Regions from separate parts of the Actinomadura miaoliensis genome, predicted to be linked through region 2. Evidence: riboswitches for the same ligand, from Rfam matches in the RefSeq annotation. Region 2 holds a riboswitch; the other holds the start of a gene.
The links. A riboswitch is a leader RNA that binds a small molecule or an ion and turns the genes downstream of it on or off. The one in region 2 is predicted to bind glycine.

Region 1 (15,479 bases), on a different contig from region 2:
CACCGTCCTCGGCAGCAACGTGGTGGTCAAGGAGGGCGCGTTCCTGCACCGCGCGATCGTGCACGACAACGTGTTCGTCGGCCCCTCGGCCACCCTGCGCGGCTGCGTGATCGGCAAGAACACCGACATCATGGCCGGCGCCCGCGTCGAGGAGGGCGTGGTGGTCGGCGACGAGTGCGTCATCGAGGCCGAGGCGTACCTGTCCAACCAGGTCAAGGTGTACCCGTTCAAGACCGTCGAGGCCGGCGCGGTGGTCAACACCAGCGTGATCTGGGAGTCGCGCGGGCAGCGCACCCTCTTCGGCCCGCGCGGGGTGTCCGGCCTGGTCAACGTGGAGATCACCCCCGAGCTGGCGGTGCGGCTGGCCAGCGCCTACGCCACCACGCTCACCAAGGGCAGCACCGTCACCACCGGCCGCGACGCCTCCCGCGCCGCCACCACCCTCAAGCGCGCCGTGATCAGCGCGCTGACCTCCAGCGCCATCAACGTCCGCGACCTGGAGGCGTGCCCGCTGCCGATGGCCCGCCACGAGACCGCGCGCGAGGAGTGCGCGGGCGGCATCTACATCCGCACCACCCCCGGCGACCCGCAGGGCGTGGACATGCTGTTCATGGACGCCGACGGCGCCGACCTGTCCCAGGCCGCCCAGCGCAAGCTGGAGCGGGTGTTCGGCCGCCAGGAGTACCGGCGCGCCTTCCCCGGCGAGATCGCCGAGCTGACCTATCCGGCCCGCACCGTCGGCACCTACACCCACGAGCTGCTGCGCGACGTCGACATGTCCGGGGTGCGCGAGGCCGGGCTGAAGATCGTGCTGGACTGCGCGGGCGGCACCACCTCGCTGGTGCTGCCGACGCTGCTGGGCAGGGTCGGGGTGGAGGTGCTGACCCGCAACAACGCCCTGGACGAGGCCAACCCCACCGAGACGCTCGCCGAGCGCATGCGCGACCTGCAGCGCCTGGGCGAGCTGGTGTCCTCGGCGCGCGCGGCGTTCGGCGTGCGGTTCGACCCGGTGGGGGAGCGGATCTCGCTGGTCGACGAGAACGGCGAGCTGATCGGCGACGGCCGGGCCCTGCTGGTCATGCTGGACCTGGTGGCCGCCGAACGGCGCGGCGGACGGGTCGCGCTGCCGGTCACCACCACCCGCGTCGCCGAGCAGGTCTGCCGCTTCCACGGCGTGCAGGTCGAGTGGACCTCCACCGCCCAGGACGTGCTCACCCGCGCCGCCGCCCAGCCGGGGGTGATCTTCGCCGGGGACGGCCGCGGCGGCTTCATCATGCCGGAGTTCAGCACCACGGTGGACGGCATCGCCGCGTTCGTCCGCCTGGTCGGGCTGGTCGCGCGGACCCGGCTGACGCTGTCGCAGATCGACCGGCGCATCCCCGAGGCGCACCTGCTCAGCCGCTCGGTGCCCACCCCGTGGGCGGCCAAGGGCGGCGTGATGCGGCATGTGGTGGAGGCGGCGGGCGACCGCACGATCGACACCACCGACGGCGTGCGCGTCGTCGAGGACGACGGCCGCTGGGTCCTGGTGCTGCCCGACCCCGCCCAACCCGTCACCCGCCTGTGGGCCGAGGGCCCCGACGCCGACTCCACACAGGCCCTGCTGGAGGAGTGGGCCGCCGTCGTCGAACGCGCCGGCACTTAGCCCGCCGGCACCTAGCCCGTCGGCACCTTGCCCGCCAGACTGCGTCGGCACCTGGCCCCAAGATCACGGCAACCGCTAGCATCGAGGGACATTTCCGGCAGGGGGGTTCGATGATTTCCTTCGGTGCGTTTCTCGGCATCGCGGCGGTGGCGCTCGGCCTGGTGCTGACGCCCGGCCCGAACATGATCTACCTGGTGTCCAGGTCGATCATTCAGGGCCGCCGGGCCGGGCTCATCTCGCTGGGCGGGGTGGCGACCGGCTTCGTCGTCTACGTCGTCGCCGCCACCGTCGGTCTGACCGCGGTGTTCACGCTGGTCCCCGCCGTCTACACCGCGATCAAACTGGCCGGTGCCGCCTACCTGCTGTGGCTGGCCTGGCAGGCCCTGCGCCCCGGCGGAACGGCGGTGTTCGCGCCGCGCGACCTGCCCGCCGACCCGCCGCGCCGCCTGTTCGTCATGGGCCTGGTCACCAACCTGCTCAACCCGAAGATCGCCATCCTGTACGTGTCGCTGCTGCCGCAGTTCGTCGACCCCGCGCGCGGTCACGTCGCCGTGCAGAGCCTGCTGCTCGGCCTGACCCAGATCGCCATCGCGATCACCGTCAACGGCCTGATCGTGCTGGGCGCGGGCTCGATCGCCCGGTTCCTGGCCCGCCGCCCGGCCTGGCAGCGCGTCCAGCGGTACGTGATGGGCTCGGTCCTGGCCGGCCTCGCGGTGCACCTGGGCCTCGACCGCTCCCGCGCCGCCGCCGTGACGCCCTGACGCGCGGGCGTGACGGCCGGCCCGGCGGCGGCGCCGTCCTCCACGTGCGCTCGCCGCGCCCGCGCGGCGGCACGTCCGCCTCCCGCGATGGAGGTCACAGCGGCTGACCTGCGCGTCGTCCCCCGCGGCCTTGCCATGATGGGGCGGTGATCAGCCGAAGACCCGACGCCCCCGGCAGCGGCCGGGAACGTCCGGACGCCACCATGTCGCTGCTGGCCGACCTGTTCGCCGGCAGGCTGCTCGACCCCGGCTACGCCGACGCCGCCGCCCGCCGCGCCGCCTCCGGCGACCCCGCCCCGCGCGGGCGCCTGCGCGGCACCGGCGTGCTGCTGGTCCTGGTGCTGGTCGGCGTGCTGCTGGCCGCCGCGTCCGCGGAGGTGCGGCGCAGCCAGCCGGTCGCCGCCGAGCAGCGCTCCCGGCTCGTCGCGCAGATCCGCGCACGCACCGGCGACAACGACGCCCTGCAGCGGCGGCTGGAACAGGCCCGCGACGAGACCGAGCGCGCCCGCGCCATGGCGCTGGCCCGCAGCGCCGAGGGACGCCGCGTGCGCGGCGAGCTGTCCACGGCCGCGGCGGCCGCCGCGGCCACCCCCATCTCCGGGGACGGCCTGGTCGTCACCGTCGACGATGCGGACCGGGCCGAGCAGGGCGACCGGCGCGGCGACGAGGGCCGGGTCTATGATCAGGACCTTCAGGTGCTGGTCAACGGGCTGTGGGCGGCCGGGGCCGTCGCCATCGCCGTCAACGGCCAGCGGCTCACCCCGACCACCGCGATCCGCTCGGCGGGGGAGGCCGTGCTGGTGGACTACCGTCCGCTCAGCGGCCCCTACCGGGTGACCGCCGTCGGCGACCCCGGCCGGATGCTCGACGCCTTCGGCGGCTCGGCCGCCGACCGCCGGCTGCGCGCGCTGGAGGACCGCTTCGGCATCCGCTACCGGGTCCGCCGCGTCGAGGGGCTGCGGCTGCCCGCCGCGGGCGTCCTGCGGCTGCGGCACGCCCGCGCGGCCGGCTCGTGAGGGGGAGGACAGTGGAACAGGAGACCCGGTCGTGATCGCGCTCATCGGCCTGGTGATCGGGGTGGCGCTCGGCCTGCTGCTGGACCCGGCCGTCCCGCTGTGGCTGCAGCCCTACCTGCCGATCGCGATCGTGGCGGCGCTGGACGCCCTGTCCGGCGGCGTGCGGGCCCGGCTGGAGGGCGTCTTCGACGAGAAGGTGTTCGTCGTCTCGTTCGTCAGCAACACCGTGATCGCGGCGCTGATCGTCTTCCTGGGCGACCAGCTCGGGGTGGGCTCGCAGCTGTCCACCGGCGTGGTGGTCGTGCTAGGCATCCGCATCTTCTCCAACGCGGCCGCCATCCGCCGCAAGCTGTTCGGCGCATGAGCGGCGCACCCGACGACACGACCGCCGCGCCCGTCGGTACGTCCGGCGAGTCCGGCGACACGACCGGCGCGTCCGGCGAGCGGCCCGGGGGCGCGCGGCTCCTGCTGGACCTGCTGCGCCCGCGCTCCACCCGCGGGCAGTTCCTGGGCGGCCTGCTGTGCCTGGTGCTCGGCTTCGCCGTCGTGGCGCAGGTGCGCGCCACCAAGCACGACGGCGCGTTCGCCACGGCCCGCCAGGACGAGCTCGTGGGCATCCTGTCGGATCTGTCACAGCGGTCCGAGCGGCTGCGCGCCGACATCCGGGAGCTGGAGGACACCAAGGCCGGGCTGGAACGCGACGCGCAGGGCGAGACCGCACTGCGCGAGGCCCGCGAACGCGCCCGCACCTACGGCCTGCTGGCGGGCACCCTGCCCGCCGAGGGGCCCGGCATCGAGCTGGTCATCGACGACCCGCGCGGCGCCGTGCGCGCCCTCAACCTGCTGGACGCCCTGCAGGAGCTGCGCGACGCCGGCGCCGAGGTCATCCAGGTCGGCGACGTGCGGGCCGGGGCCGACACCTACTTCCTGGACGCCCCGGGCGGCGGCGTGCTCGCCGACGGACGGCGGCTGAGCGTCCCGTACCGCTTCCTGGCCATCGGCGACGCCCACACCATGACCACCGCGCTCAACATCCCCGGCGGCGTCGTGCGGACCCTGCGCGGCCTCGGCGCCACCGTCACGATCACCTCGCGCGCACGGCTGGCGGTCAGCGCGATACGGTCTGGTTAGGGGTATCCGCAAACGGTGATCGATTCGCGTCCCGCGCGGCGGCATAGACCTGCGATCATTGTGAAAGGTAGCTTGGGGGGCCAGCCGGCTCGCCGTTCCGGTTGACCCCTCGGGCCCCACCCGCGTAAGTTGCGGCAACCGTCGCCTGAACGGGCGGCGGGCTGGACCGTGGCCGGGCGGGTCCCCGGTGTGGGGTTGGTAGTAGGGATGCGCGTGGCGCAGGCGGCACCCGCGGCAGCGGGCCGTTCGCGTGCGGCACGCCGATGGTAGGAGGCCGAGCCGATCGATGCCGAGCGTCTACTGCACGCAGTGCGGTCACGCCAACCCGGATGATGCCCGCTTCTGCTCCAATTGCGGCACCCCGCTGACGCGGGGCGCGGGCTCGCCCCTGCCTCCCCGAGAGTCGCCGGGCGAGTCCACCTCGACGATCTCGATCGCGGGGATCGAGGCGCTCGCCGACGACACCGACCAGGCGGCCGAGCCGTTCGGCGCCGACCAGGTCACGGTGGAGGCGCTGCCGCCGGGCACCGCGCTGCTGGTGGTCAAGCGGGGCCCCAACGCGGGCAGCCGCTTCCTGCTGGACAAGGACCGCACGTCCGCCGGCCGCCACCCCGAGAGCGACATCTTCCTCGACGACGTCACCGTCTCGCGCCGGCACGCCGAGTTCGCCCGCGAGGGCGGCGCCTTCTGGGTGCGCGACGTGGGCAGCCTCAACGGCACCTACGTCAACCGGCAGCGGATCGACCAGGCGGGGCTGTCGGGCGGCGACGAGGTCCAGATCGGCAAGTTCCGGCTGGTGTTCCTGACCAACCCGCAGCACGGCTGACCGGGCGGCGATCCGGCGCGCGGGCGGACGACACCATGACGGCGACCACAGCGGCGACCACGACGACGACCATGACGGCGAGGGGGCACGGCACGGGCACACGGCCGGGAGGAGAGGCACCATGACCGCGCAACCGGCCCGGACCCTGATGACGATCGGGGACGTCCTGGCGCTGCTGCGGCCGGACTTCCCCGACGTCACCATCTCCAAGATCCGTTTCCTGGAGGCGGAGGGCCTGATCGAACCCGCGCGCAGCCCGGCCGGCTACCGCAAGTTCAGCCCGGCCGACGTGGAGCGGCTGCGGTTCATCCTGAGCGCCCAGCGCGACCACTACCTGCCGCTGCGGGTGATCCGCCAGCACCTGGACGCCATGGACCGCGGCGAGCCCGCCCCGGCGCTCGGCTCCCGCCGCGCCGACGGCGCCGCGCGCCGCCCCCGCACCCTGGTCGCCGCCGACGCCACCGCGCCCGTCCCGGCGGTCCGGCTCACCCGCCGCCAGCTGCTCGACGGCGCGGGCATCGACGACGACCTGCTGGCCGAACTGGAGGAGTACGGCCTGGTCCGCCGGACCGGCGCGTACTACGACGCCGAGGCGCTGACGGTGGCCCGCACCGCGGCCGCCCTCGGCCGGTTCGGCGTGCAGGTGCGGCACCTGCGCACGGCCAAGGCCGCCGCCGACCGGCAGGTCGGGCTGATCGAGCAGGTGGTCGCCCCGCAGCTGCGCCGCCGCAGCCCGGGCGCCCACGAGCAGGCCGCCGAGGCCGCCCGCGAGATCGCCGAGCTGTGGGTGCGGCTGCACGAGGCGCTGGTCTCCACGGGGCTGCGCGAAACCCTTGACCCCTGATCATGGGCCGCACGGAGGTTATTGCCGCGCGGTCGGCGGGGGCCACCGTCCGATGCTGGGTGTACGTTGGGCCTTAGGGTTCGGTCAGACATCGATCCGGGCACGTGGTGATCGAAACAGCGAGGACCAGCAGGGAGCCGCAGTGAAGCAGATGGAGGTCGTCGGCGTCCGGGTCGAGATGCCCTCCAATCAGCCGATCGTCCTGTTGAAGGAGAGCGACGGCGACCGGTACCTGCCCATCTGGATCGGGGCGGTCGAGGCGACCGCGATCGCCTTCGCCCAGCAGGGGGTGCTGCCGGCCCGTCCGCTGACCCACGACCTTTTCCGCGACGTGCTGGACGCGCTGAGCGTCCAGTTGCGCACCGTGAACATCACCGCCCTGCGCGAGGGCATCTTCTTCGCCGACCTGGTCTTCTCCAACGGCGTGGAGGTCAGCGCCCGCCCGTCCGACTCGATCGCGCTGGCACTGCGCACCGGCGCGACCATCTTCGCCAGCGAGGACGTGCTCGAGGAGGCCGGCGTCGCCATCCCCGACGAGCAGGAGGACGAGGTCGAGAAGTTCCGGGAGTTCCTCGACACCATCACCCCCGAGGACTTCGGCCGCGCTGGCTGACCGGGGGCGAAGCATGCTCGGTGAGCTTCGCTCACCTTCGCCGAAGCCCGGCCCGCCTGTCTCTCCCAGGGGGACGACCCCCTGGAACCCCCGCCCGAGGCGCGTCCCCTGCCTAGTGAGCTGTGCTTCCCTTCGCCGAGGGCCCGGCCTGCTGCCTCTCCCGGGCGCGTCCCCTTGGAACCTCGTCTGAGGTGCGTCCCCTGCTTTGTGGGCTGCGCTCACTTTCGTCGGGGGCCTGGCGCACTGTTTCGCCCAGGGGGGCGTTCCCTTGGAGCCCCCGCCTGAAGTTCGTCCCCTGCCTTGTGGGCTGTGCTTTTCTTCGTTGAAGGCCCGGCCCGCTGTCTCTCCCGGGGCGTCCCCTTGGAGCCCCGTCTGAGGTGCGTCTCCTGCCTTGTGGGTTGTGCTTCCCTTCGCCGAGGGCCCGGCTCGCCTGTTTTTCCCGGGGGGCGACCCCCTGGAACTCCTGTCCGAGGTGTGTCCGCCTGGTCTGTGGGCTGCGCTTGCCTTCGCTGTAGGTCCGGCCCGCTGTTTCTCCCGGGGGCGACTCTTTGGAACCCCGTCTGAGGTGCGTCCCCTGGCGTGTGAGCTTCGCTCTCGAGGTGGGGCTGCCGCTCGATGAGCTTGGGTCCTCGGGATGTTCAGAGAGTGATGCCTGGGGGCCTGTTCGGGTTGTTGCCTTCCCGGGCTGCCTGGCTGGGAGTCTTTCGGCTGATTTGCGGTCTCGCTTGTTGATCGGTCGGATCGGGAGCACATTGGGCGCATGGGGCGTCGAGGTGGGGACTCTCTGCGGCACAGGTATCGGCGGTGGTTGAAGCGCGTGAGTGCTGAGGCCGACCGAGAACTGCGGGAACGTTCGGAGGCGCGCAAGGAGGAAGTGCGCGCACAGATCGATGCGGCGCGACGGCCGCCGGACTGGAACCGGTACCACAGTCCGGACTGAGCGGTCGCCTGGTCTCCTACGCGGGGCCCGGCCATAGGTGCCGCCGTGCCAGCCTTCGACCCACCAACGTGCCGGTGGAGCCGGGTCTCCAGAAAAAGTGTGGCCGGTATCGGTTAGGTGGCCGCCGGGTAAGGGCATTGGGCCCGTGAGGATGTGCGGTCGCCGATTCCTGGGGGAGTATGGCGTGTGACGTGCGGCACAGGAGTGCGAGGACGGGGCGCCGGGGGGTCGGCGTCCCGGGAGCGGGTGCGCCGCGGATGCAAGATCATGCTCTGATCTGTGTGAACTTGCGGCGCGGGCGGCCGGTCGTTCGGCTCCGGAGGCGGCGGGGTAGGAGAGAATGAGTGCGAAGGTGTGCAGTTTGCCCACGTGAAGGCGGTTCATCCGGGCATGCGACGCGCCGACGACGAACGTTGACCACACTCTGACCGGCACCTACCGTGCTGGTGGAACACTCGTGGCGTCATTCGTCAAACCCCCTTGACGGAACGCCGCGGGCTGATAGAAGCCGGAGGTCCGCGTGGCGGTGAGCAGCGGCGAGGGCAAGGCGACCCCCGACAGGCAGATGGCGTCCCAGCGTGCCGGAGAGCAGGGACTGCTGTTCGACACCGAGGTGTCGGCGCCGCCTGAGGATGTCGGCTACCGCGGCCCGACGGCGTGTGCGGCCGCGGGGATCACCTACCGTCAGCTCGACTACTGGGCGCGCACCGGCCTGGTGGAGCCCAGCGTGCGGGCCGCGCACGGGTCGGGCAGCCAGCGCCTGTACAGCTTCCGCGACATCCTGGTGCTCAAAGTGGTCAAGCGGCTGCTGGACACGGGGGTGTCGCTGCAGCAGATCCGTACCGCCGTGGCGCACCTGCGCGACCGCGGCGTCCAGGACCTGGCGCAGATCACTTTGATGAGCGACGGGGTCAGCGTCTACGAGTGCACCTCGGCCGACGAGGTGGTCGACCTGCTGCAGGGCGGGCAGGGCGTGTTCGGGATCGCGCTGGGCCGGGTGTGGCAGGAGGTCGAGGGCAGCCTCGCCGAGCTGCCCGGAGAGAGAGCCGCCGCCGACGGTCCCGCCCAGCATCCCCACGACGAGCTGGCGCACCGCCGCCGCGCCCGGCGGACGGGCTGACGCCCGCGGCGGCCCGGACGAGGCCGCCGCCGCGGCCCCGGCGGGGTACGGGCTAGATCGCTTCCTTGCGTTGCAGGTAGGTGAAGGCGGCCCAGCCCGGCAGGACCGGCAGCCAGAAGGTCAGCAGACGGAACAGCAGCACCGCCGAGGTGGCGGTGTCGGCGGTGAGCCCCGAGATCGTCAGTGCCAGCGTCAGGGCGCCTTCCACGGCGCCCAGGCCGCCGGGCGTGGGGGCGGCCGAGCCCAGGGCGTTGCCGGTGAGGAACACCACCGCCACGGCCGTCCACGGCAGCGACCCGCCGAACGCGCGGATGCAGGCGTCCAGGCACACGATGAACCCCACGGTCAGCAGCAGCGTGCCGCCGGCCCCCTGGACGATCTTGCTGGGTGACTGCAGGACGTCCACCAGCCGCGGCACCACCCCGGAGAACATGCCGCGCAGCCGGGCCGCCACGAACCGCCGCACCTTCGGGATGGTCAGCGCGATCCCGGCCAGCACCGCCAGCCCCAGCAGCACGATCACCACGGTCCGCGACGGGGCCAGGTCCTTGGTGGCGTTGTGGGTCGACCCGGTGATGAACCCGAACACGATCAGCAGCAGGATGTGCGCCACCATGCCCATCAGCTGGGACGCGCCGACGCTGGCGACCGCGGGCCCGGGCCGCACGCCCGAGCGCTGCAGGTACCGGGTGTTGAGCGCCACGCCGGTGACCGCGGCGGGCGCGACCAGCTTGACGAACGACGCGGCGAGCTGCACCAGCACGGTGCGGCCCAGCGGCAGCCGCTCGGGCACGAAGCCCATCAGCATCAGCGCCGCCGCCAGGTAGGTGACCGCCGAGGCGGCCAGCCCGACCGCCGCCCACCACCACTCGGCCTGCGAGATCAGGGTGGGCAGGTTCACGCTCGACAGCTGCGGCACCACGATGTAGGCGGCGACGGTCAGCGCGATGATCGACAGGATGGTGCGCGGCCGGAACCGCTCCAGCCGCACCGGTGCGGCCTCGGTCTCCGGCTTGAGCCGCAGGATCTGCTCGCGGATGCGGGGCAGCAGCTCCCTGTCCTGCCGGACGGCCGCGCGGGTGGACCGCGACAGCGCCACCCGCTGCAGCAGCGGCACCGCCCCGGCCAGCGGCCCGTCGCCGAGGACGCGCGCCGCGGAGCGGACGGCGCGTTCCGGCCCGACCCGCAGCGCCACCGTGGTGAGCAGCTGTGCCAGGTCGATCCGCAGCGCCACGTCGCCCGCGGCGATCTCGCCCGAGCGGGGGTCGACGACGCGGACGCGGCCGTCGTCGCCGACGAGGATCGCGTCGCCCTCCAGGCGGCGGTGCGCCAGCCGGGCGGCCTGCAGCCGCCGCAGCTGCTGCCACACGTCCTCGAGCAGCTCGTCGGTGATCTCGGCGTCGCGCACGGCGTCCAGCGGCCGCCCGGGCACGTGCTCGTAGGCCAGCAGCGCGGCCTCGGTGCCGACCTCGCAGGTGGCGACCAGCCGCGGCGTGCGCACCCCCGCCGACTCCATGGCGTAGGCCATGAGCGACTCCTGCTCCAGCGAGCGGCGCAGCGAGCGCAGCGCCCGCCGGGTGGAGCCGCCGCGCAGCCGCACCAGCCGCCACACCCGGTACAGCAGCCCGGCGGTCTGCTGGTCGCGGTCCAGGACGGTGACCCGCAGCTGCCAGTCGCCGCCCGGCAGGGGCCGCCCGGTGGCGTCGGCGGGAGCGTCGCCGGGGGAGTGCGCGGTCGCCACGGTGTAGTGGCGCGGATCGTCGGCGGCGCCGGGCACCTGCCGCCCGCGGGTGGGACGCAGCCCCAGCCGTTCCAGCGCGGCCAGCACGGCCGTGCCCGGCGGCCGCGGGTTGGGGGTGCCGACCGCGTACAGGGTGCCGTGGCCGATGGCGCTGCCGAGGCAGTAGGTGGCGGCCAGCGCCGCCACCGACGCGGTCGCGGCGGTCAGGCCGGTCAGCGCGGCCAGCCCGATCATCGTCCAGGTGACGGCCTGCCAGCGGCTTCGGCCCGCCATGCCGACGGCGGTGACGAACGCGATGACCGGCGTGATGTCGGTGTGCACGGGCGCGGTGTCGGTGCCGCCCCAGATCAGCGAGTCCAGCACCCCGCCGGGCGCGGCCGGGACGACCAGGTCGTCCAGCAGGATGGTGAGCACGAACGCGATCACCGCGGCGAGCAGCGCGATCGCGACCCGCACCCCGTCCTTGTGGAACAGCCGCTCGACCGCGAAGGCCACCGGCACCGCCAGCACCCCGAAGCTGGACACCAGCGTGGCCAGGGTGAGCAGGAAGCGGGGGGCGTGCGCGGTGCCCTCGGCGATGTCGGTCTGCAGGCCGTGGGTGGTCTGCTGGGCGAACGACACCAGCAGCATGATCCCGACCAGCCCGGCCACCGAGGCGGCGAACCGGATGGCGTCCGAGGGCCGCCGGATCCGGTCGGGCCGGGCCGGCTCCTCCACCGGCACGCCGACCGTCGCCGCCACGCCGGGAGGCGCCGTCTCCTCCTGGGTCTGCGTCACCGCCGCACCGCCGTCCGGACCTGTCATCGTGATGAGCGTTCCAGAACCGGCGGCGTCGCGTCGAGAGGCGCGTGCACCGTGCCGCGCCCCCGTCCGCCCCCGGCCGGGAACAGTTGTCGCCCTGCGCCCGCGGCGATCATCCCGTCCGTGAGCTGTGGTTATCGTACTGGCGACGTGCCGGGGCGGCCGCGCGGGACGCCGCGAGCGCGCGGATTCCGCGCAGTCGGCGTCGCCACGGCCGTCCCCCGGCGGACGATCGTCACGGATCTGTTGGATAGAGTTCCCATATAGGACGCCGTCGACCCTGTGCGGGAGAGACCCCACGCCGCCAGCGTGGGGCGCCGAAGGGGCAAACCCTCCCCGGAACCTCTCAGGCAAAAGGACCGCTCGGGCGAGGCACCTCTGGAAAGCAGGCGCCGCCTTCCGATGGGCGGGGGCGTCTCACCGAAGGGGAAACCCCGTTCCGCGGGTGAAGCTCTCAGGTGCCGAGACAGAGGGGGAGACAGGTCGCCGGACCGCGCCAGCGCGGCGGGCGGCCGCCCTGAGCGACCGCAGCAGCCCAGGAGGATCCCCAATGACCGCCCAGTTCTTCGCCCCGGTGGCGTCGCCGCAGCATCCCCCGACCCGGTTCGCCGACCGGCACATCGGGCCGTCCCCCGACGAGCACGCCCGGATGCTGGCGGCCATCGGCTACTCCGGGGCCGAGGCCCTGGTCGACGACGCGGTGCCCGCCGCGATCCGCACCGCCCGCCCGCTGGACCTGCCGCCCGCCCTCAGCGAGACCGCGGCGCTGGCCCGGCTGCGCGAGCTGGCGAGCCGCAACACCGTGCTCACCTCCATGATCGGCCTGGGCTACCACGGCACGGTCACCCCCGGCGTGATCATGCGGAACGTGCTGGAGAACCCCGGCTGGTACACCGCCTACACGCCCTACCAGCCGGAGATCTCCCAGGGCCGGCTGGAGGCGCTGCTGAACTTCCAGACGGTGGTCGCCGACCTGACGGGGCTGCCGGTCGCGAACGCCTCCATGCTGGACGAGGGCACCGCCGCCGCCGAGGCCATGGCCCTGGCGCACCGCGCGTCCAAGCGCAAGGAGCCCGGCACCTTCCTGGTGGACGCCGACGCGCTGCCGCAGACCATCGAGGTGATCCGCACCCGCGCGATCCCGCTGGGCATCGAGGTGGTCACCGCCGACCTGTCCGGCGGGCTGCCCGACGGCGACTTCTTCGGCGTCCTGCTGCAGTACCCGGGCGCGTCGGGCGCCGTGCGGGACCTGGCGCCGATCACCGAGCAGGCCCACGAGCGCGGCGCCCAGGTGGTGGTGGCCGCCGATCTGCTCGCCCTGACGCTGCTGCGGCCGCCCGGCGAGTCCGGCGCCGACATCGCGGTCGGCTCGGCGCAGCGGTTCGGCGTGCCGTACGGGTTCGGCGGCCCGCACGCCGGATACCTGGCCGTGCGCGAGGGGCTCCAGCGGCAGCTGCCCGGCCGCCTGGTGGGGGTGTCGGTGGACGCCGACGGCGCCACCGCCTACCGGCTGGCCCTGCAGACCCGCGAGCAGCACATCCGCCGCGAGAAGGCCACCAGCAACATCTGCACCGCCCAGGTGCTGCTGGCCGTGATGGCCAGCATGTACGCGGTGTACCACGGGCCCGAGGGGCTGGCGGCGATCGCCCAGCGCGTGCACCGCCGCGCCGCCGAGCTCGCCGCCGGGCTGCGGCGCGGCGGCGTCGAGGTGGTGCACGAGGCGTTCTTCGACACCGTGCTGGCCCGTGTCCCCGGCCGCGCCGACCAGGTCGTGACCGCCGCCCGCGACCGGGGGATCAACCTGCGCCGCGCCGACGCCGACCACGTCGCGATCGCCTGCGACGAGACCACGCTGCCCGAGCACGTCGCCGCCGTCCTGGACGCCTTCGGCGTGGACCCGGCGCACGACGAGGACCCGGCCGAGGCGTTCCCCGGCGAGCTGCGCCGCGAGAGCCCGTACCTGACCCACCCGGTGTTCCACGCGCACCGCTCCGAGACGGCGATGCTGCGCTACCTGCGCCGCCTGCAGGACAAGGACATCGCGCTGGACCGGTCGATGATCCCGCTCGGCTCCTGCACGATGAAGCTGAACGCGACCACCGAGATGGAGCCGATCACCTGGCCGGAGTTCGCGAACATCCACCCGTTCGCGCCGGTCGACCAGGCCGCCGGCTACCTGGAGCTGATCGCCGAGCTGGAGGACCGGCTCGCCGAGATCACCGGGTACGCCAAGGTGTCGGTGCAGCCCAACGCCGGGTCCCAGGGCGAGCTGGCCGGGCTGCTGGCCATCCGCGGCTACCACGCCTCCCGCGGCGAGGAGCACCGCACCGTGTGCCTGATCCCGTCGTCGGCCCACGGCACCAACGCCGCCAGCGCCGTCATGGCCGGGATGCGGGTGGTCGTCGTCAAGTGCGACGACCACGGCAACATCGACCTCGACGACCTGCACGCCAAGATCGCCAAGCACCGCGCCGAGCTGGCCGCGATCATGGTGACCTACCCGTCCACCCACGGGGTGTTCGAGGAGACCATCACCGACGTCTGCGCGGCCGTGCACGAGGCGGGCGGCCAGGTGTACGTCGACGGCGCCAACCTCAACGCGCTGGTCGGGCTGGCCCGTCCCGGCGAGTTCGGCTCCGACGTGTCGCACCTGAACCTGCACAAGACGTTCTGCATCCCGCACGGCGGCGGCGGGCCGGGCGTCGGCCCGGTCGGCGTGCGCGAGCACCTGGTGCCGTTCCTGCCCAACCACCCGCTGCGTCCCGAGGCGGGCCCCGCCGGCACCGGCGTGGGGCCGATCTCGGCGGCGCCGTGGGGCTCGGCGGGCATCCTGCCGATCTCCTGGGCCTACATCGCGATGATGGGCCCCGACGGGCTGCGCGCCGCCACCGAGGGCGCCATCATCGCCGCCAACTACCTGGCCAGGCGGCTGGCCCCGCACTACCCGATCCTGTACACCGGCCGCAACGGGCTGGTCGCGCACGAGTGCATCGCCGACCTCCGCAAGATCACCAAGGAGACCGGGATCACCGCCGAGGACGTGGCCAAGCGCCTGATCGACTACGGGTTCCACGCCCCGACCCTGGCGTTCCCGGTGGCCGGCACGCTGATGATCGAGCCCACCGAGAGCGAGGACCTGGCCGAGCTGGACCGGTTCTGCGACGCGATGATCGAGATCCGCCGGGAGATCCAGCGGGTCGCCGACGGCGCCTACGACCGCGACGACAACCCGCTCAAGAACGCCCCGCACACCGCCGCCTGCCTGATCACCGAGGACTGGAAGCACTCCTACTCGCGTGAGGAGGCCGCCTACCCGGTGCCGTCGCTGCGCGAGGGCAAGTACTGGCCGCCGGTGCGCCGCATCGACCAGGCGTACGGCGACCGCAACCTGGTGTGCTCCTGCCCGCCGCCGGAGGCGTTCGAGGACTGACCCGCACCGCCCGAGAACCGCGCGGGGCACGCGCCGCGGGACGGCACGGACACCGATGATCAAGCCCGTCGGTTTTCGTGTCGTCCCGTCTCCGGCGGGCGGCGGCTCGATAGGCTGAGCACCCTATGAGCGACACCTCGGCCCCGCCCCCCGGTGACACCCCGGAGCACCTGTGCGAGGAGGCCCGGCGGCTCGCCGAGGACGGCGAGCTCGACCGCGCCGCCGACCTGTTCGAGCAGGTCCTGGCGCTCGGCGACACCCCCGTCCGCGCCCGTGCCGCGCTCGGCCTGGCCGTCGTGCTCGACGACGCCGGAGACGTGGCCGGCGCCCGCGAGGCCGACCGTGCCGCCATCGCCACCGGCGACCCCGAGTACGGGCCGCGCGCCGCCTACCACCTGGCGCTCACCCACGAACGCGCCGGGGAGTACGAGCTGGCCGGGCCCGCCTGGCAGGTCGTCGTCGACTTCGGCAACCCGGCCTACCTGCCCCCGGCGCACGTGGCGCTGGCGCGGCTGGCCGACGACGCGGGCGACTTCGACACCGCCCGCGAACGCTGGGAGCGGGCCATCGCCACCGGCGACGCCGAGTACGGCCCGCTGGCCGCCCACGAC
Region 2 (15,479 bases):
GTCGATGTCGTCGGGGATGCGGACGCTGCGAGTGGTCATGTCCGCAGCATAACTCGTTGTCATACCAGGATGGTATCGCGTTATCGTGGCGCTGCGTCATCGATTGATTACGCAAGGCCATTTCGTCTGGCGGTCAGCACTCGATCACGTTGACGGCGAGGCCGCCGCGGCTCGTCTCCTTGTACTTGTCGAGCATGTCGCGGCCGGTGTCGCGCATCGTCTTGATGGCCTTGTCGAGGGAGACGAAGTGGCGGCCGTCGCCGCGCAGGGAGATGCGGGCGGCGCTGATGGCCTTGGTGGCGCCGACGGCGTTGCGCTCGATGCAGGGGATCTGCACCAGGCCGCCGATGGGGTCGCAGGTCAAGCCCAGGTTGTGCTCGATGCCGATCTCGGCGGCGTTCTCCACCTGCTCGGGGGTGCCGCCGAGCACCTCGGCGAGGCCCGCGGCGGCCATCGAGCAGGCCGAGCCGACCTCGCCCTGGCAGCCGACCTCGGCGCCGGAGATGGACGCGTTCTGCTTGAACAGCACGCCGATCGCGCCGGAGGTGAGCAGGAAGCGGACCACGCCGGTGTCGTCGGCGCGGGGCACGAAGCGGTCGTAGTAGTGCAGGACGGCGGGGATGATGCCCGCGGCGCCGTTGGTGGGGGCGGTGACGATGCGTCCCCCGGCGGCGTTCTCCTCGTTCACGGCCAGCGCGAAGAGGGTCACCCAGTCCATCGCGTGCAGGGGGTCGGCGGGGCTCTCGGCCAGGAGCTGGCGGTGCAGGTGGGGGGCGCGGCGCCGCACCTTCAGGCCGCCGGGCAGCAGCCCCTCGCGGGTGCAGCCGCGTTCGACGCACGCGCGCATCACCCGCCACAGGTCCAGCAGCCCGGAGCGGATCTCGTCCTCGGTGCGGCCGAACGCCTTCTCGTTCTCCAGCATCAGCGCGGGGATCGACAGGCCCGTGTCGCGGCAGAGCGCCAGCAGCTCGGCGGCGGACGCGAACGGGTAGGGCAGGACGGTGTCGTCGGGCTTGATGCGGTCGGCGCCGGCGGCCTCCTCGTCGACGACGAAGCCGCCGCCCACCGAGTAGTAGACGCGGGCGCGCAGCTCGCCGCCGGAGTCGTCGAACGCGGTGAAGAGCATCCCGTTGGGGTGGCCGGGCAGCGTCTGCTTGCGTTCGAAGACCAGGTGCTCGCCGACGACGAACGGGACGTCGTGGGAGCCGAACAACCGCAGCGCCTTGTTCGCCCGGATGGCGGCCAGGCGTTCGTCCACGGTGTCGACGTCGACGAGCTCGGGTTTGTCGCCTTCCAGGCCGAGGATCACGGCCTTGTCGCTGCCGTGGCCCTTGCCGGTCAGGCCGAGCGACCCGTACAGGACCGCCCGGACGGACGCGGTCTTCTCGAGCAGGCCGTCACGGGCCAGGCCGCGGGCGAAGCGGTGTGCGGCTGCCATCGGCCCGCCCGTGTGCGAGCTGGACGGTCCGATTCCGATCTTGAAAAGGTCGAAGACACTGATGGCCATCGCACGCTCCCTCCGTGACCGGGGGGTCGCCCCGGTCACGGGAGGCACTAGAGGGTCGGATACAGGGGGTGCTTGTCGGCGAGCGCCCGCACGCGGGCCGCCAGGGCCGCCTGGTCGCAGGACGGCTGCAGGGCCTCGGCGATCACGTCGGCGACCTCGGCGAAGTCCTCGGCGGTGAAGCCGCGGGTGGCCAGGGCGGGGGTGCCGATCCGCAGGCCCGAGGTGACCATCGGCGGACGCGGGTCGTTGGGCACGGCGTTGCGGTTGACGGTGATGCCGATGTCGTGCAGCCGGTCCTCGGCGTCCCGGCCGGTCAGCTCGGAGTCGACCAGGTCGACCAGGACCAGGTGGACGTCGGTGCCGCCGGTCAGCACCTTCACCCCGGCCTTGGCCGCGTCCTCGGCCAGCAGCCGCTCGGCCAGGATGCGGGCGCCCTCCAGGGTGCGGGCCTGCCGGTCGCGGAACTCCGCCGACGCGGCGATCTTCAGCGCGACCGCCTTGGCGGCGATCACGTGCTCCAGCGGGCCGCCCTGCATGCCCGGGAACACCGCCGAGTTGATCTTCTTGCCGTACTCCTCGCGGGCCAGGATCAGCCCGCCGCGCGGACCCCCGAGGGTCTTGTGCGTGGTGGTGGTGACGATGTCCGCGTACGGGACGGGCGAGGGGTGCAGCCCGGCCGCGACCAGGCCCGCGAAGTGCGCCATGTCCACCATGAGCAGGGCCCCGACGGAGTCGGCGATCTCGCGGAACGCGGCGAAGTCGAGCTGGCGCGGGTACGCCGACCAGCCCGCCACGATCATCTTGGGGCGGTGCTCGGCGGCCAGCCGGGCGACCTCCTCCATGTCGACGCGGCCGTCCTCGGGCCGCACGTGGTAGGCGACCACGTTGAGCATCTTGCCGGAGTAGTTCAGGCGCATGCCGTGGGTCAGGTGCCCGCCGTGCGCCAGGTCCAGGCCGAGGATGGTGTCGCCGGGCTGGAGCATGGCGAAGTAGACCGCCGTGTTGGCCTGCGCGCCCGAGTGCGGCTGGACGTTGGCGTGCTCGGCGCCGAACAGCTCCTTGGCCCGGTCGATCGCCAGCTGCTCGGTGACGTCGACGTGCTCGCAGCCGCCGTAGTAGCGCCGCCCCGGGTAGCCCTCGGCGTACTTGTTGGTCAGCACCGAGCCCTGCGCCTCCAGCACGGCGACGGGCGCGAAGTTCTCCGAGGCGATCATTTCCAGCGTGCCCTGCTGGCGGCGCAGCTCGGCGGCGACGGCCTCGGCCACCTGCGGGTCGACGGCCGCCAGGGACTCGTTGAGGGACACGGGTCAGCCCTCCTCGATCAGCTTGCCGTAGGCGGTGGCGTCCAGCAGGTCGCCCGGCTCCTCGCTGAGCCGCACCTTGAAGATCCAGCCCTCGCCGTACGGGTCGTCGTTGATGACCTTCGGCTCGTCGACCACCGTGGCGTTGATCGCGGTGATCTCGCCGCTGACCGGCGAGTAGATGTCGCTGACCGACTTGGTCGACTCCACCTCCCCGCAGGGCTCCCCGGCCTCGACGGTGTCGCCCTCGCCGGGCTGCAGCTCGATGAAGACGATCTCGCCCAGGGCGTCGGCGGCGTGCTGGGTGATGCCGACGGTGACGATGCCGTCCTCGTTGTCGAGGCCGGACACCCACTCGTGCTCCTCGCTGTAGCGGAGCTGTTCCGGAACGCTCACGTTCGTTTCTCCCAGGTGTTTCAGGATCGCTTGTAGAACGGCAGGGGGACGACGTCGACCGGCTCGTGCCGGCCGCGGACGTCCACGGCGAGCCCGCTCTCCGCGACGCCGCTGTCGACGTACGCCATGGCGATCGGCCTGCCCAGTGTGGGCGACGGAGCGCCGCTGGTCACGACGCCGCACGGCGTGCCGTCGGAGCCGACGACCGGGTACCCCTTGCGGGGGGCCCGGCGGCCGCGCGCGACCAGCCCCACGAGCCTACGGCCTGGCGGGGTCTGGGCCTGCGCCGCCAGGGCGGACCTGCCGACGAAGTCGGCCTTCTTGTCGAGCTTGACCACGCGGCCGAGCCCGGCCTCGTAGGGGGTGGTCTCGGTGGTCAGCTCGTTGCCGTACAGCGGCATGCCCGCCTCCAGGCGGAGGGTGTCGCGCGCCGACAGCCCGGCGGGCACCACGCCCTCGGCGGCGGCGAGCGCCCGCCACAGCGCCACGGCGTCGCCGGACGAGACGAACAGCTCGAAGCCGTCCTCGCCGGTGTAGCCCGTGCGGGCGATGAGCGCGTCCACCCCGGCGACCTCCCCCGCCATGACGGCGTAGTAACGCAGGTCGGCCAGCGGGGCCTCGGTGTATCCGGAAAGGATGTCCTGGGAGCGGGGGCCCTGCAGCGCGACCAGGCCGTAGGAGGCGGAGCGGTCGTCGACGGCGGCCTCGAAACCGGCGGCCCGCCCGGTCAGCTCCTCGCGGACGGTGTCGACGTTGGCGGCGTTGGCGACCACCATGAACGTCTCGGCCGCGAGCCGGTAGACGATCAGGTCGTCCAGCACGCCCCCGTCGTGCGCGCAGATCATCGTGTAGCGGGCCCTGCCGACCGCCATGGGGGACAGGTTCCCCACCAGCGCGTGGTCGAGCGCGGCGCCCGCCCCCGGCCCGGACACGAAGATCTCTCCCATGTGGGACAGGTCGAACAGCCCGGCCCCGGTGCGGACGGCGCGGTGCTCGGCGGTCTCGCTCTGGTAGCGCAGCGGCATCTGGTAGCCCGCGAAGTCGACGAGCGTGGCGCCGAGGTCGGCATGGACCTCGTAGAGCGGCGTCTTCCTGGACATGGGTGGGCTCCTTCATCGCGGGGGCGCGCGTCGGGACGCGCATCATCATCGTCCCATCGGCGCACCGGCGTCGTCGGTGCCTCCCCCTCTGTCATCGGCGCCTGAGAGCTTCACCCCTCGCGCGGGGTTTTCACCTTCGGCGGGGGACCGTGTCCCCGCTTTCCAGAGGGCGCCTGGCCTGCGCGGTCCTGGGGCCTGAGAGGTTCCGGGGAGGATTTGCTCCTTCGGCGGCCCCCGCCGGCTGCGAGGGCGCTCTCCCGCACGGGATCAGCGGCGCAGGGTCAGCGTATCAGCGGCCTCCCCTCCCGCGTAGATCCGCGCCGCGGCGACGAAGGACAGGAACAGCGCCGGGTCGTCGCCCACCTCGGGATGCCACTGCACGCCCAGCGCGAACGCGCGTCCGGGCAGCTCGGCGGCCTCGACGACGCCGTCGTCCGCCCAGGCCACGGCGCGCAGGCCGGTGCCGAGCCGGTCGATCGACTGGTGGTGGTAGTGCGCCACCGTCGGCGTCGTGTCGCCGCCGAGGGCCTCGGCCGTCCGCGACCCCGGCTCCACGCGGACGGGGAAGTGCCCGTAGACGCCGGGGGCGGGGGAGTGGTCGGTGCGGCCGCCGACGACGTCCGGCAGGTGCTGGACGAGCGTGCCGCCCAGCGCCACGTTCAGCACCTGCAGGCCCCGGCAGATGCCGAGGAACGGCAGGTCGCGGTCCAGCGCGGCGTGCACGAGCGCCAGCTCGGAGCCGTCGCGGAAGTCCCGGACGCCGGAGACCTCGGGGTGCGGCTCGGCGCCGTACAGCGCCGGGTCGATGTCGCCGCCGCCCGCGACGACCAGCCCGTCCAGCCGGTCCACCAGGGACGCCGGCGCCCCGACGGGCGGCAGCAGCACCGGCTGCCCGCCCGCCTCGGCCACCTGCCGGACGTAGGCGTAGGGCACCAGCGCCGACCGCATGTTCCACACGCCGAAGCTCGCGTCCTCGACGTATCCGGTGATGCCGATGACGGGGCGGCTCGTCTCGTTCGCGGTGCCGGTCATAGCGGGGTGACGTAGGCGCCGGAGATCCCGCCGTCCACCAGGAACTGGGACGCGGTGATGAACGAGGCGTCGTCGGAGGCCAGGAACGCCACCGCGGCGGCGATCTCGTCGGCCTCGGCGAACCGGCCCATCGGGATGTGCACCAGGCGCCGCGCCGCCTCCTCCGGGTTGGCCGCGTACAGCTCGCGCAGCAGCGGCGTGTCCACCGGTCCGGGGCACAGCGCGTTCACCCGGATCCCCTCGCGGGCGAACTGCACGCCCAGCTCGCGGGTCATGGCCAGCACGCCGCCCTTGGACGCGGTGTAGGAGATCTGCGAGGTGGCCGCGCCCATCACCGCCACGAACGACGCGGTGTTGACGATGGAGCCCCTGCCCTGCTCGCGCATGTACGGCAGCACGTGCTTGCAGCACAGGTACACGCTGGTCAGGTTGACCTCCTGCACGCGCCGCCAGGCGTCCAGCCCGGTGTCCAGGATGGACGCGTCGTCGGGCGGGGAGATCCCGGCGTTGTTGAACGCGACGTCGACGCGGCCGTAGGCCTCCTTGGCGGCCCGGAACAGGGCCTCGACCTCGTCCTCCCGCGCCACGTCCGTGCGGACGAACAGCCCGCCGACCTCCTCGGCGGCGGCCTTGCCCGCGGTCTCGTCGACGTCCGCGACGACGACCTTCGCGCCCTCGCGCGCGAACCGGCGCGCGGTGGCCAGCCCGATGCCGCCGCCGCCTCCGGTGACGACGGCGACCCGGTCCTGCAAGCGCTGCATCCTGAGCCACTCCTACTCGGTAGCGATGAAGACGTTCTTGACCTCGGTGAACGCGTCGAGGGCGTCCGGCCCGAGCTCGCGGCCCAGCCCGGACTGCTTGAACCCGCCGAACGGCGTCCAGAAGCGCACCGCCGAGTTGGAGTTGACCGACAGGTTCCCCGAGTCGACGGCGCGGGAGACGCGCACGGCGCGGCCCACGTCGCGGGTCCAGATCGAGCCGGACAGGCCGTACTCGGTGTCGTTGGCCAGCCGGACGGCCTCGTCCTCGTCGTCGAACGGCGCGACGACCACGACCGGGCCGAACACCTCCTCGGTCCAGGCGGGCAGGCGCGCCGGGTCGCCGGGGGCCAGCAGCACGGTCGGCGCGAACCAGAACCCCGGGCCGTCCGGGGCCGAGCCGCGGAACGCCACGTGCGCGTCGTCCGGCACGAACGAGGCGACCTTGGCGCGGTGCGCGGCGCTGATCAGCGGCCCGACCTCGGTGTCGTCCTTGCGGGGGTCGCCCACGACGACGTCGCGGACGGCCGGTTCCAGCAGCTCCATGAACCGGTCGAAGACGGGGCGCTGCACCAGGATCCGGGAGCGGGCGCAGCAGTCCTGCCCGGCGTTCTCGAACACCGCGAGCGGGGCCGCGGCGGCGGCCCGCTCCACGTCGGCGTCGGCGAAGACGATGTTGGCGCTCTTGCCGCCCAGCTCCAGCGTGACCCGCTTGACACGGGGCCCTGACGCGGCCAGGATCTCCCGGCCCACCCGCGTCGACCCGGTGAACACGATCTTGCGGACGTCCGGGTGGTTCACCAGCCGCCGGCCCGCCACCGGGCCCTCCCCGGGCAGCACCTGCAGCACGCCCTCGGGCAGGCCCGCCGCCAGCGCCAGCTCGCCGACGCGGCGGGCGGTCAGCGGGGTCAGCTCCGACGGCTTGACGATCACGGTGTTGCCCGCGGCCAGCGCCGGGGCCACGCCCCAGCCCATGATCGGCATCGGGTAGTTCCACGGGACGATCACGCCGACCACGCCCAGCGGCTCGTGGAACGTCACGTCCAGGCCGCCCGGCACGGGGATCTGCCGCCCGGTGAGGCGTTCGGGCGCGGCGGCGTAGTAGTACAGCGTGTCGCGCAGGTTGGCGACCTCCCAGCGGGCCTGGCCGAGCGGGTGCCCGCAGTTGGTCACCTCCAGGTCGACCAGCTCGTCGGCGTGGTCGTCGACCTGCGCGGCGAACGCCCGCAGCAGCCGGGCGCGGTCGCCGGGCGCCACGGCGCGCCAGGCGGGGAACGCGGCCTTGGCGCGTTCCACCGCCGCGTCGACCTCCTCGGTGGAGGCCATCGGCACGGCCGCGACGACCTCCTCGGTCGCCGGGTTGATCACATCGAAGTCCATCGGTCCCCTCACAGGCGCTCGAAGCCGCGGAACAGTTCCCAGTCGGTCACGGCACGGTCGTAGGCGTCCAGCTCCACCCGGGCGGCGTTGGCGTAGTGCTCGACGACCTCGTCCCCGAACACCTTGCGGGCGAGCGCGCTGGAGCGCCAGTCCGCGGCCGCCTCGCGCAGCGTCCCCACCACCCGCGGCGCGTCGGAGACGTAGGCGTTGCCGCGGTAGGCCTCCTCCAGCGGCAGCCGCTCGTCGACGCCGTGCAGCCCGGCGGCGACCAGCGCGGCGACGGCCAGGTAGGGGTTGACGTCGCCGCCCGGCACCCGGTTCTCCACCCGCAGCGACGGCCCGTGGCCGACCAGCCGCAGCGCGCACGTGCGGTTGTCCACCCCCCACTTGATCGCCGTCGGGGCGAACGAGCCGGGCTGGTAGCGCTTGTAGGAGTTGACGTTCGGCGCGTACAGCAGCGTGAGGTCGCGCAGGCATGCCAGCTGGCCGGCGACGAAGTGCTCCCCGATCTCCGACAGGCCGTACGGGCCGTCCCCGGCCATGACCGGCGTGCCGTCCTCGGCGCGCAGCGAGACGTGGACGTGGCAGGAGTTGCCCTCGCGCTCGTTCGGCTTGGCCATGAACGTGATCGACATGCCCTCCTGGGCGGCGATCTCCTTGGCCCCGGTCTTGTAGAGGACGTGCTGGTCGCAGGTGGTCAGCGCGTCGGCGAACCGGAAGGCGATCTCGTGCTGGCCGAGGTTGCACTCGCCCTTGGCCGACTCGACGTACATCCCGGCGCCCTCCATCGACAGCCGGATGCGGCGCAGCAGCGGCTCGACGCGGGCGCCGCCGAGCAGCGAGTAGTCGACGTTGTACTGGTTGGCCGGGGTCAGGTCGCGGTACCCCTTCGTCCAGGCCTGCTCGTAGGAGTCCTGGTAGACGACGAACTCCAGCTCGGTGCCCACGTACGCGCCCCACCCGCGTTCGGCGAGCCGGGCGAGCTGGCGCCGCAGGATCTGCCGCGGCGACGCGACGACGTCCGTCCCGTCCTCCCACGTCAGGTCGGCGAAGACCAGCGCGGCGCCCTCCTGCCAGGGGACGCGCCGCAGCGTGGCCAGGTCGGGGCGCATCACGAAGTCGCCGTACCCGGTCTCCCAGGACGACATCGCGTACCCGTCGACGGTGTTCATGTCGACGTCCACGGCCAGCAGGTAGTTGCAGCCCTCCGACCCGTGGGCGGCGACCTCGTCCAGGAAGTACCGGGCCGACAGGCGCTTGCCCTGCAGGCGGCCCTGCATGTCGGTGATCGCGATGATGACGGTGTCGATCCGGCCCGCGGCCGCCTCGTCGCGGAGCTCGTCCAGCGTGATCAGACCGGGGTTCCTCACAAGACGCTCATCTCTGTGGCATGGGGCGGACCGGGATGTCGGAGAGCGAATGGTCTGGACGAAGTCCATTTATCCGGGTCGGGGGGCCGGGGTGTCAAGAGCGGACGCGCGCGTTCGCGGGATCGAACAACGGCTCGCGGGCCACCTCGCCCGTCACCCACTCGCCGAACAGTTCGACCTCGACCTTCGCGCCGGGCGCGGCCCGGTCGGCGGGCAGGTAGGCATAGGCGATCGACGTGCCCACGGTGTAGCCGTAGCCGCCCGAGGTGACCCGCCCCACCACGTCGTCCCCGACGCGCACGGGCTCGTTGCCCAGGCAGACGGCGCGCGGGTCGTCCAGCGTCAGGCAGCGCAGCCGCTCGGCGACGCCGCGCTCCCTGGCGGCGACGAGCGCGTCACGGCCGAGGAAGCCGCCCGGCTTGTCGAGCTTGACGCAGAAGCCCAGCCCCGCCTCGTAGGGGTTGCGGTCAGGGGAGATGTCGGCGCCCCACATCCGGTAGCCCTTCTCCAGGCGGAGGCTGTCGATCGCCCGGTAGCCGCCCGGCGTCGCCCCGGTGGCGGCCAGCGCGCGCCACAGCGCCGCGCCGTACTCGCTGGAGCAGTACAGCTCCCAGCCCAGCTCACCGGCGAACGTCACGCGCAGCGCCCGCACCGGCACGTCGCCGACGACGATCTCGCGGGACGTCAGGTACGGGAACGCCGCGTCGGAGACGTCGTCGGGGGTGAGCGGCGCCAGCAGGTCGCGGGCACGCGGCCCCCACAGCGCGAAGCAGGCGTACTGCCCGGTCACGTCGCCGACGCGCACGGAGCCGTCGGACGGGGCGTGCCGCCTGATCCAGTCCAGGTCGTGGCCGCCGAACGCCGTCCCGGTGACGATCAGGAACGCGTTCCCGGCCGTGCGGGTGACGGTGAAGTCGCATTCGATGCCGCCGCGCGAGTTGAGGCACTGGGTGTAGGTGACCGCGCCGACCTCGCGGGCGACGTGGTTGTCGCACAGCCGCTCCAGCAGGCCCGCCGCGCCCGGCCCCGTCACCTCGATCTTGGCGAACGACGTCTCGTCGAACAGGCCCGCCGCGGTGCGCGTGGCGGCGTGCTCGGCGCCGATCGCCGGGGACCAGGCCCGTCCCGCCCAGCCGCGCGGACGCAGCGACTCGTCCCCGGCCGCCGCGTTCGGCTCGTACCAGTTGACCCGCTCCCAGCCCGCCTTCTCGCCGAACACCGCGCCGTGCGCCTCGTGCCAGGCGTAGACGGGGGAGACCCGCAGCGGACGCCCGGCCGTGCGCTCCCGGTCGGGATAGGGGATGTCGTAGTAGGTCTCGTAGTTCTCCACCGTGCGCTTGAGCGTGTACGACGGCGACCGGTAGTGCGGGCCGAAGCGGCGGATGTCCATGTGCCACAGGTCCATGGGCGGCTCGCCCGCCGTGATCCACTCGGCCATGACCTTGCCGATGCCGCCGGCGCCCGCGATGCCGTGCGCGCAGAACCCGGCCGCCACGAAGAATCCCGCGACCTCGGTCTCGCCCAGGCAGAACTCGTTGTCGGGGGTGAACGCCTCCGGCCCGTTGATCAGCTTGCGGATCCCGGCGTCGGCCATCGCCGGCACGCGCAGCTGGGAGTTGGCGGTGATCTCCTCGAAGCGGTCCCAGTCCTCGGCCAGCAGCCGCCCGTTGAAGTCGGCGGGGATCGCGTCGTGGCCGTTGCCGCCGTCGTCCGGCAGCGACCAGGACGCCGAGTCGCGCTCGTACCCGCCCATGAGCAGGCCGTCCACCTCCTCGCGGAAGTAGACCAGGTGGTCGGGGTCGCGCAGGGTCGGCAGCCGTCCCCGCCCGCCCCCGGGCCCGCTGCGCGTCCGCAGCGGCTCGGTCACCAGGTACTGGTGCGACATCGGCACGATCGGCACCCGCACCCCGGCCATCCGCCCGATCTCGGCGGCGAACATGCCGCCGCAGTTGACCACGATCTCCGCCTCGACGTCCCCGCGGTCGGTGCGCACGCCGGTGACGCGGCCGTCCTTCACCTCGACGCCGAGCACCCGGGTGCGGGTGAAGATCCGCACGCCGCCCGCGCGGGCCCCCGCCGCCAGCGAGTAGGTGAGCTGGGAGGGGTCCACGTACCCGTCGGTGGCCAGGTACGCCGCGCCGACCACGCCCTCGGTGCTCATCAGCGGGAACATCGCCTTGGCCTCGTCCGGCGAGATCTCGTCCAGCGGCAGCCCGAAGGTGCGGGCCCAGCCGATCTGCCGCCGGATCTCCTGCATCCGCTCGGGCGTGCCCGCCAGCCGGATGCCGCCGCACTCGACCCAGCCGGGCGGGTCGTCGCCCTGCTGGAGCCTGCGGTACAGCTCGGCCGAGTACATGTTCATGCGGGTCAGCGTGGGGTCGGCGCGCAGCTGCCCGACCAGGCCCGCCGAGTGGAACGTCGAGCCGCTGGTCAGGTCGGCCCGCTCGACCAGGACGACGTCGCGCTCGCCCAGTTCGGCCAGGTGGTAGGCGATGCTCGTGCCGCCCACGCCGCCGCCGATGACGACGACGCGCGCGCGGCCGGGGAGGTTCTTCGACACGGGGGTCCCTTCATGCGTGCCAGGGTCGGTTCGTGCGTGCCGGGATCGGTTCGTGCGTGCCGGGATCGGTTCGTGTGCGGGGGTGGCGTCCGGGCCGGGGGTCAGCGTTCTTCGGGGGACGTCCAGACGACGACGCGGGTGCGGTCGCCGCGGAACAGGTCGTCGGCGTGCTCGATCGGCTCGCCCGCCGCGTTGTAGGCGACCCGCTGCACGGCCAGCAGCGGGGTGCCGGGCGCCACGTCCAGCAGCCCGGCGGTCTCGGCGTCGGCGGCCACCGGCTCGATGCGCTCGACGGCGCGTTCGGGCGACTCGCCGTACTTGTCGCGCAGCAGGTCGTACAGCGAGCCGCCGAGCGCCTGCTCGGCCAGGTCGGGGAAGCGCCGGGCGGGGAAGCGGGAGCGTTCCAGCGCGATCGGCTCCCCGCCCGCCAGCCGCACCCGGGTGACCGCCACGACCGGCTCGTCCCGGTCCAGCCGCAGCGCCTCGGCGACCGGCGGCTCGGGGACGGTCAGCGCCACCGCGATCACCCGCGTCCCGGCGACCATGCCCTGCCGGCGGATGTACTCGGCCAGCCCGGCGAAGTGCGCCAGGTCGCGCTCCACCTTGGGCGCGGCCACGAACGTGCCGCCGCCGCGCCCGGGGCGCCGCACCACCTGCCCGGCGCGCTCCAGGTCGTGCAGGGCCAGGCGCAGCGTGGCGCGGCTGACCCCGAGACGCTCGGCCAGCTCGCGCTCGGGCGGCAGCCGGTCGCCGGGCAGGTAGCCGCCCTCGCGGATGGCCGCCAGCACGCCCTCCCAGGCCCGGCCACGCAGCGATTCGTCGCTTCCGTCCGTCATGACCGACTTCCTACCACGCCAATGGACATACCAAAAGGGGTTGCGGTCGAACCGAAAGAAAACCGTCGGCGCCCTATTGACGCGGGCCGCTCACGCTCGCAGACTTCCAGGACATCGAACGTCTTCGGGGGGCATGGACGGGCCCCCGGACGCCCAGATCGTGTTTCCAATGGGTTAAGGGCAGCCCAATCCATGTAACGCCGAACTCACACTGGGGACGGTTCATGGCCGCTGCCATCGAGGAAGTGCTCGCCCGAGCCGGTCTGCCGCCGGACCCGTCCGGCGCCGGGGTCACCTGCACCACGCTCAAGGGCGGCCTCAGCCACCGCGTCATCCGCGTCGACACCGGCGGGCGGCGCTACGTCCTGCGGATCCTCGACCCGGCGGTGAGCGAGGCCGGGCTCGGCGTCCCGCTGCGCCAGGAGATCGACAACACCGTGCGCGCGGCCCGCGCCGGCGTCGGCCCGCGCGTGCTGGCGGTCGTCGAGGACTACGCCGACGGGCGGCCCGCGCTGCTGCTGGAGTTCGTCGACGGCCGCACCCTCGGCCGGGACGACGTGCGCGACCCCGGCATGATCCCGCGCGTCGCCGCCGCCTGCCGCAGGCTGCACGCCGCGCCCGACCCGTTCGGCAACCGGTTCAGCATCTTCCGCAAGCAGGACGAGCTGGTCGCGCTGTGCCGCCGCCACGGGCTGCGGGTGCCCGACGGCTACGCCGACCACCTGCCGGTCATGGCCGGCATCGAACGCGCCATGGACGCCGCGCCGCTGCCGCTCGTCCCCTGCCACAACGACCTGCTGCCGGAGAACCTCATCGACGAGGGCGCGGCGGTGCGGATCGTCGACTACCAGCTGTCCGGCATGAACGACCCCGCCTTCGAGCTGGGCAACATCGCCGCCGAGGCCGACTTCGACCCCGACCGCGCCGCCGCCCTGGCCGCGGCCTACTTCGGCGCCGACCTGACCGAGGCGCTGGTCGCCCGGGTACGGCTCTACCTGCTGGCGTCCAACTACACGTGGACGCTGTGGTTCTCCGTCCACCACGGGCTGCTGGCCGCCGACGCGGCCGACGCCGAGTTCGACTACTGGGCCGAGGCCGCCGACAAATGGGGCCAGGCCCTGCGCGACCTCACCGACCCGGGTCTCGGTCGGCTCATCGACACCGTGCGGGCCGCCCGATGACCGGGCCGGGCCTGACGATCGCCGGGCTCCCCGGCGTCCGCGCCGCGATCTTCGACTTCAACGGCACCATCACCGACGACGAGACGCTGCAGTACGAGGTGTACGCCGAGATCCTCGCCGAGCACCTCGGCGTCGTCCTGGAACGTGACACCTACTTCACCGACCTCGCCGGGCGCAGCGACCCCGCCATCGTCACCGCCGTCCTGGAGCGCTGCGACCCGGCTCCCGCCGGGCCGGCCCGCGACGCCCTGGCGGCGCGGATCATCGAGGCGCGGGTGCGGCGGTACGCCGAGCGGGTGCGGGACGCCCCGCCGGTGCGGCCCGGGGCGGCGGCGCTGATCCGGGCGCTGGCCGGGCGGGTTCCGCTGGCCGTGGGCACCGGCGCCTTCCGGGCCGAGGTCGACCTGGTGTTGTCGGCGGCCGGGCTCGCCGGCGCGTTCGACGCGATCGTCACCGTCGAGGACGTGCGGGCGGGCAAGCCCGACCCCGAGACCTTCCTGCGCGCCCTGGACCTGCTGTCACGCCAGGCTCCCACCCCGTCCGGCCGGGGCCCCGCGCTCCGGCCGGCCGACGTCGTGGTGTTCGAGGACTCCCCGTTCGGCATCGAGGCGGCGCGCGCCGCCGGGATGCGCTGCGTCGCCGCCCACCTCACCAGCGAGGCGGGCGCCGAGGCGGCCGGGGCGGTCGTCGGCGCCCTCGGGCCGGAGCTCCTCGCCGGCCCCTGACCCCGAAACCGCCCATCGCCTCACGAGGAGGCCCCATGGCCCGACAGCCCGACCCGCACGCCGACCCAAAGGCCGACCCGCACGCCGACCCGCGGCTCGACGACGACGCCAGGCGGCTCGCCGAACTCGGATACAAGCAGGAGCTGGACCGCTCCTGGAGCGGCTTCTCCAACTTCGCCATCTCCTTCTCGATCATCTCGATCCTGTCCGGCTGCTTCACCACCTTCGGGCAGGCCTGGAACAACGGCGGGCCGGTCGCCATCGCCTGGGGCTGGCCGATCATCGCCGGCTTCATCCTGGTCATCGGCTTCTGCATGGCGGAGCTGGTGTCGGCGTACCCGACGGCGGGCGGCATCTACTGGTGGGCGGCGCGGATGGGCCGTCCGGTGCACGGCTGGTTCACCGGCTGGCTCAACCTGATCGGCCTGGTCGCGGTCACCGCGTCGGTGGACTACGGCGCCGCCACCTTCCTCAACGTGCTGCTGGGCATGCTGAACGAGGACTGGGGTGGCGACCTGGGCTTCGTCTTCGGGCTGTTCCTGGTGATCCTCGTCCTGCACGCGCTGATCAACATCTTCGGGCACCGGCTGGTGGCGCTGCTGCAGAACATCTCGGTGTGGTGGCACGTGTTCGGCGTCGCCGCCGTCGTGGCGATCCTGGTGTTCGGGCCCGACTCGCACCAGAGCGTCTCGTTCGTGTTCACCGAGCGGATCAACAACTCCGGCTTCTCCGAGGGCATGTACTGGTTCTACGTGCTGCCCCTCGGCTTCCTGCTGACCCAGTACACGATCACCGGGTTCGACGCCTGCGCGCACGTGTCGGAGGAGACGCGCGGCGCGGCCCGCACCGCCGCGCAGGGGCTGTGGCGCTCCATCGCCTACTCGGGCGTCGGCGGCTGGATCCTGCTGCTGGCCTTCCTGTTCGCCGCCACCGACGTCGACGCGGTGAACGAGCAGTTCGGCGCCGTGTCGGCGATCTTCACCACCGCGCTCAGCCCGGCGCTGGCCAAGATCGTGGTGGCGATCTCGGTGATCGGCCAGTTCTGCTGCGGGATGAGCTGCGTCACCAGCATGTCCCGGATGACCTACGCCTTCGCCCGCGACGGCGGCATCCCCGGCTCGCGGCTGTGGGCGAAGGTGGACCGCAACCGCACCCCCGTCAACGCGATCATCATGGGCTGCGCAGCCGCGCTGGTGCTGACCCTGCCCGCCCTCTACAAGAGCCCCACCGGCACGCCCGTGGCGTTCTACGCGGTGGTGTCGATCGCGGTGATCGGGCTGTACCTGGCGTTCCTCATCCCGATCTGGCTGCGGCTGCGGATGGGCGACGCCTT

Region 1: linked by a shared signal. The riboswitch ahead of gcvP (aminomethyl-transferring glycine dehydrogenase) and the one ahead of gcvT (glycine cleavage system aminomethyltransferase GcvT) in region 2 are both predicted to bind glycine.

Annotation. Positions count from the first base shown of each region.
Region 1 covers NZ_BAAAZG010000008.1:40,446-55,924, reverse strand. Annotated here, with positions in the region: gene ABD811_RS09475 (sugar phosphate nucleotidyltransferase) at 1-1,645, shown strand, start outside; gene ABD811_RS09470 (LysE family translocator) at 1,756-2,406, shown strand; gene ABD811_RS09465 (DUF881 domain-containing protein) at 2,553-3,422, shown strand; gene ABD811_RS09460 (small basic family protein) at 3,454-3,786, shown strand; gene ABD811_RS09455 (DUF881 domain-containing protein) at 3,783-4,553, shown strand; gene ABD811_RS09450 (double zinc ribbon and FHA domain-containing protein) at 4,840-5,379, shown strand; gene ftsR (transcriptional regulator FtsR) at 5,501-6,223, shown strand; gene ABD811_RS09440 (bifunctional nuclease family protein) at 6,366-6,836, shown strand; gene ABD811_RS09435 (MerR family transcriptional regulator) at 8,297-8,896, shown strand; gene ABD811_RS09430 (flippase-like domain-containing protein) at 8,949-11,441, opposite strand; glycine riboswitch at 11,714-11,810, shown strand; glycine riboswitch at 11,811-11,918, shown strand; gene gcvP (aminomethyl-transferring glycine dehydrogenase) at 11,989-14,868, shown strand; gene ABD811_RS09420 (tetratricopeptide repeat protein) at 14,994-15,479, shown strand, end outside.
Region 2 covers NZ_BAAAZG010000028.1:68,647-84,125, reverse strand. Annotated here, with positions in the region: gene ABD811_RS21580 (Arc family DNA-binding protein) at 1-39, opposite strand, end outside; gene ABD811_RS21575 (L-serine ammonia-lyase) at 134-1,507, opposite strand; gene ABD811_RS21570 (serine hydroxymethyltransferase) at 1,555-2,811, opposite strand; gene gcvH (glycine cleavage system protein GcvH) at 2,815-3,204, opposite strand; gene gcvT (glycine cleavage system aminomethyltransferase GcvT) at 3,225-4,304, opposite strand; glycine riboswitch at 4,389-4,474, opposite strand; glycine riboswitch at 4,478-4,574, opposite strand; gene ABD811_RS21555 (gamma-glutamyl-gamma-aminobutyrate hydrolase family protein) at 4,572-5,336, opposite strand; gene ABD811_RS21550 (3-oxoacyl-ACP reductase) at 5,333-6,097, opposite strand; gene ABD811_RS21545 (aldehyde dehydrogenase family protein) at 6,110-7,474, opposite strand; gene ABD811_RS21540 (glutamine synthetase family protein) at 7,483-8,844, opposite strand; gene ABD811_RS21535 (GcvT family protein) at 8,939-11,404, opposite strand; gene ABD811_RS21530 (GntR family transcriptional regulator) at 11,506-12,240, opposite strand; gene ABD811_RS21525 (phosphotransferase) at 12,465-13,421, shown strand; gene ABD811_RS21520 (HAD family hydrolase) at 13,418-14,146, shown strand; gene ABD811_RS21515 (amino acid permease) at 14,182-15,479, shown strand, end outside.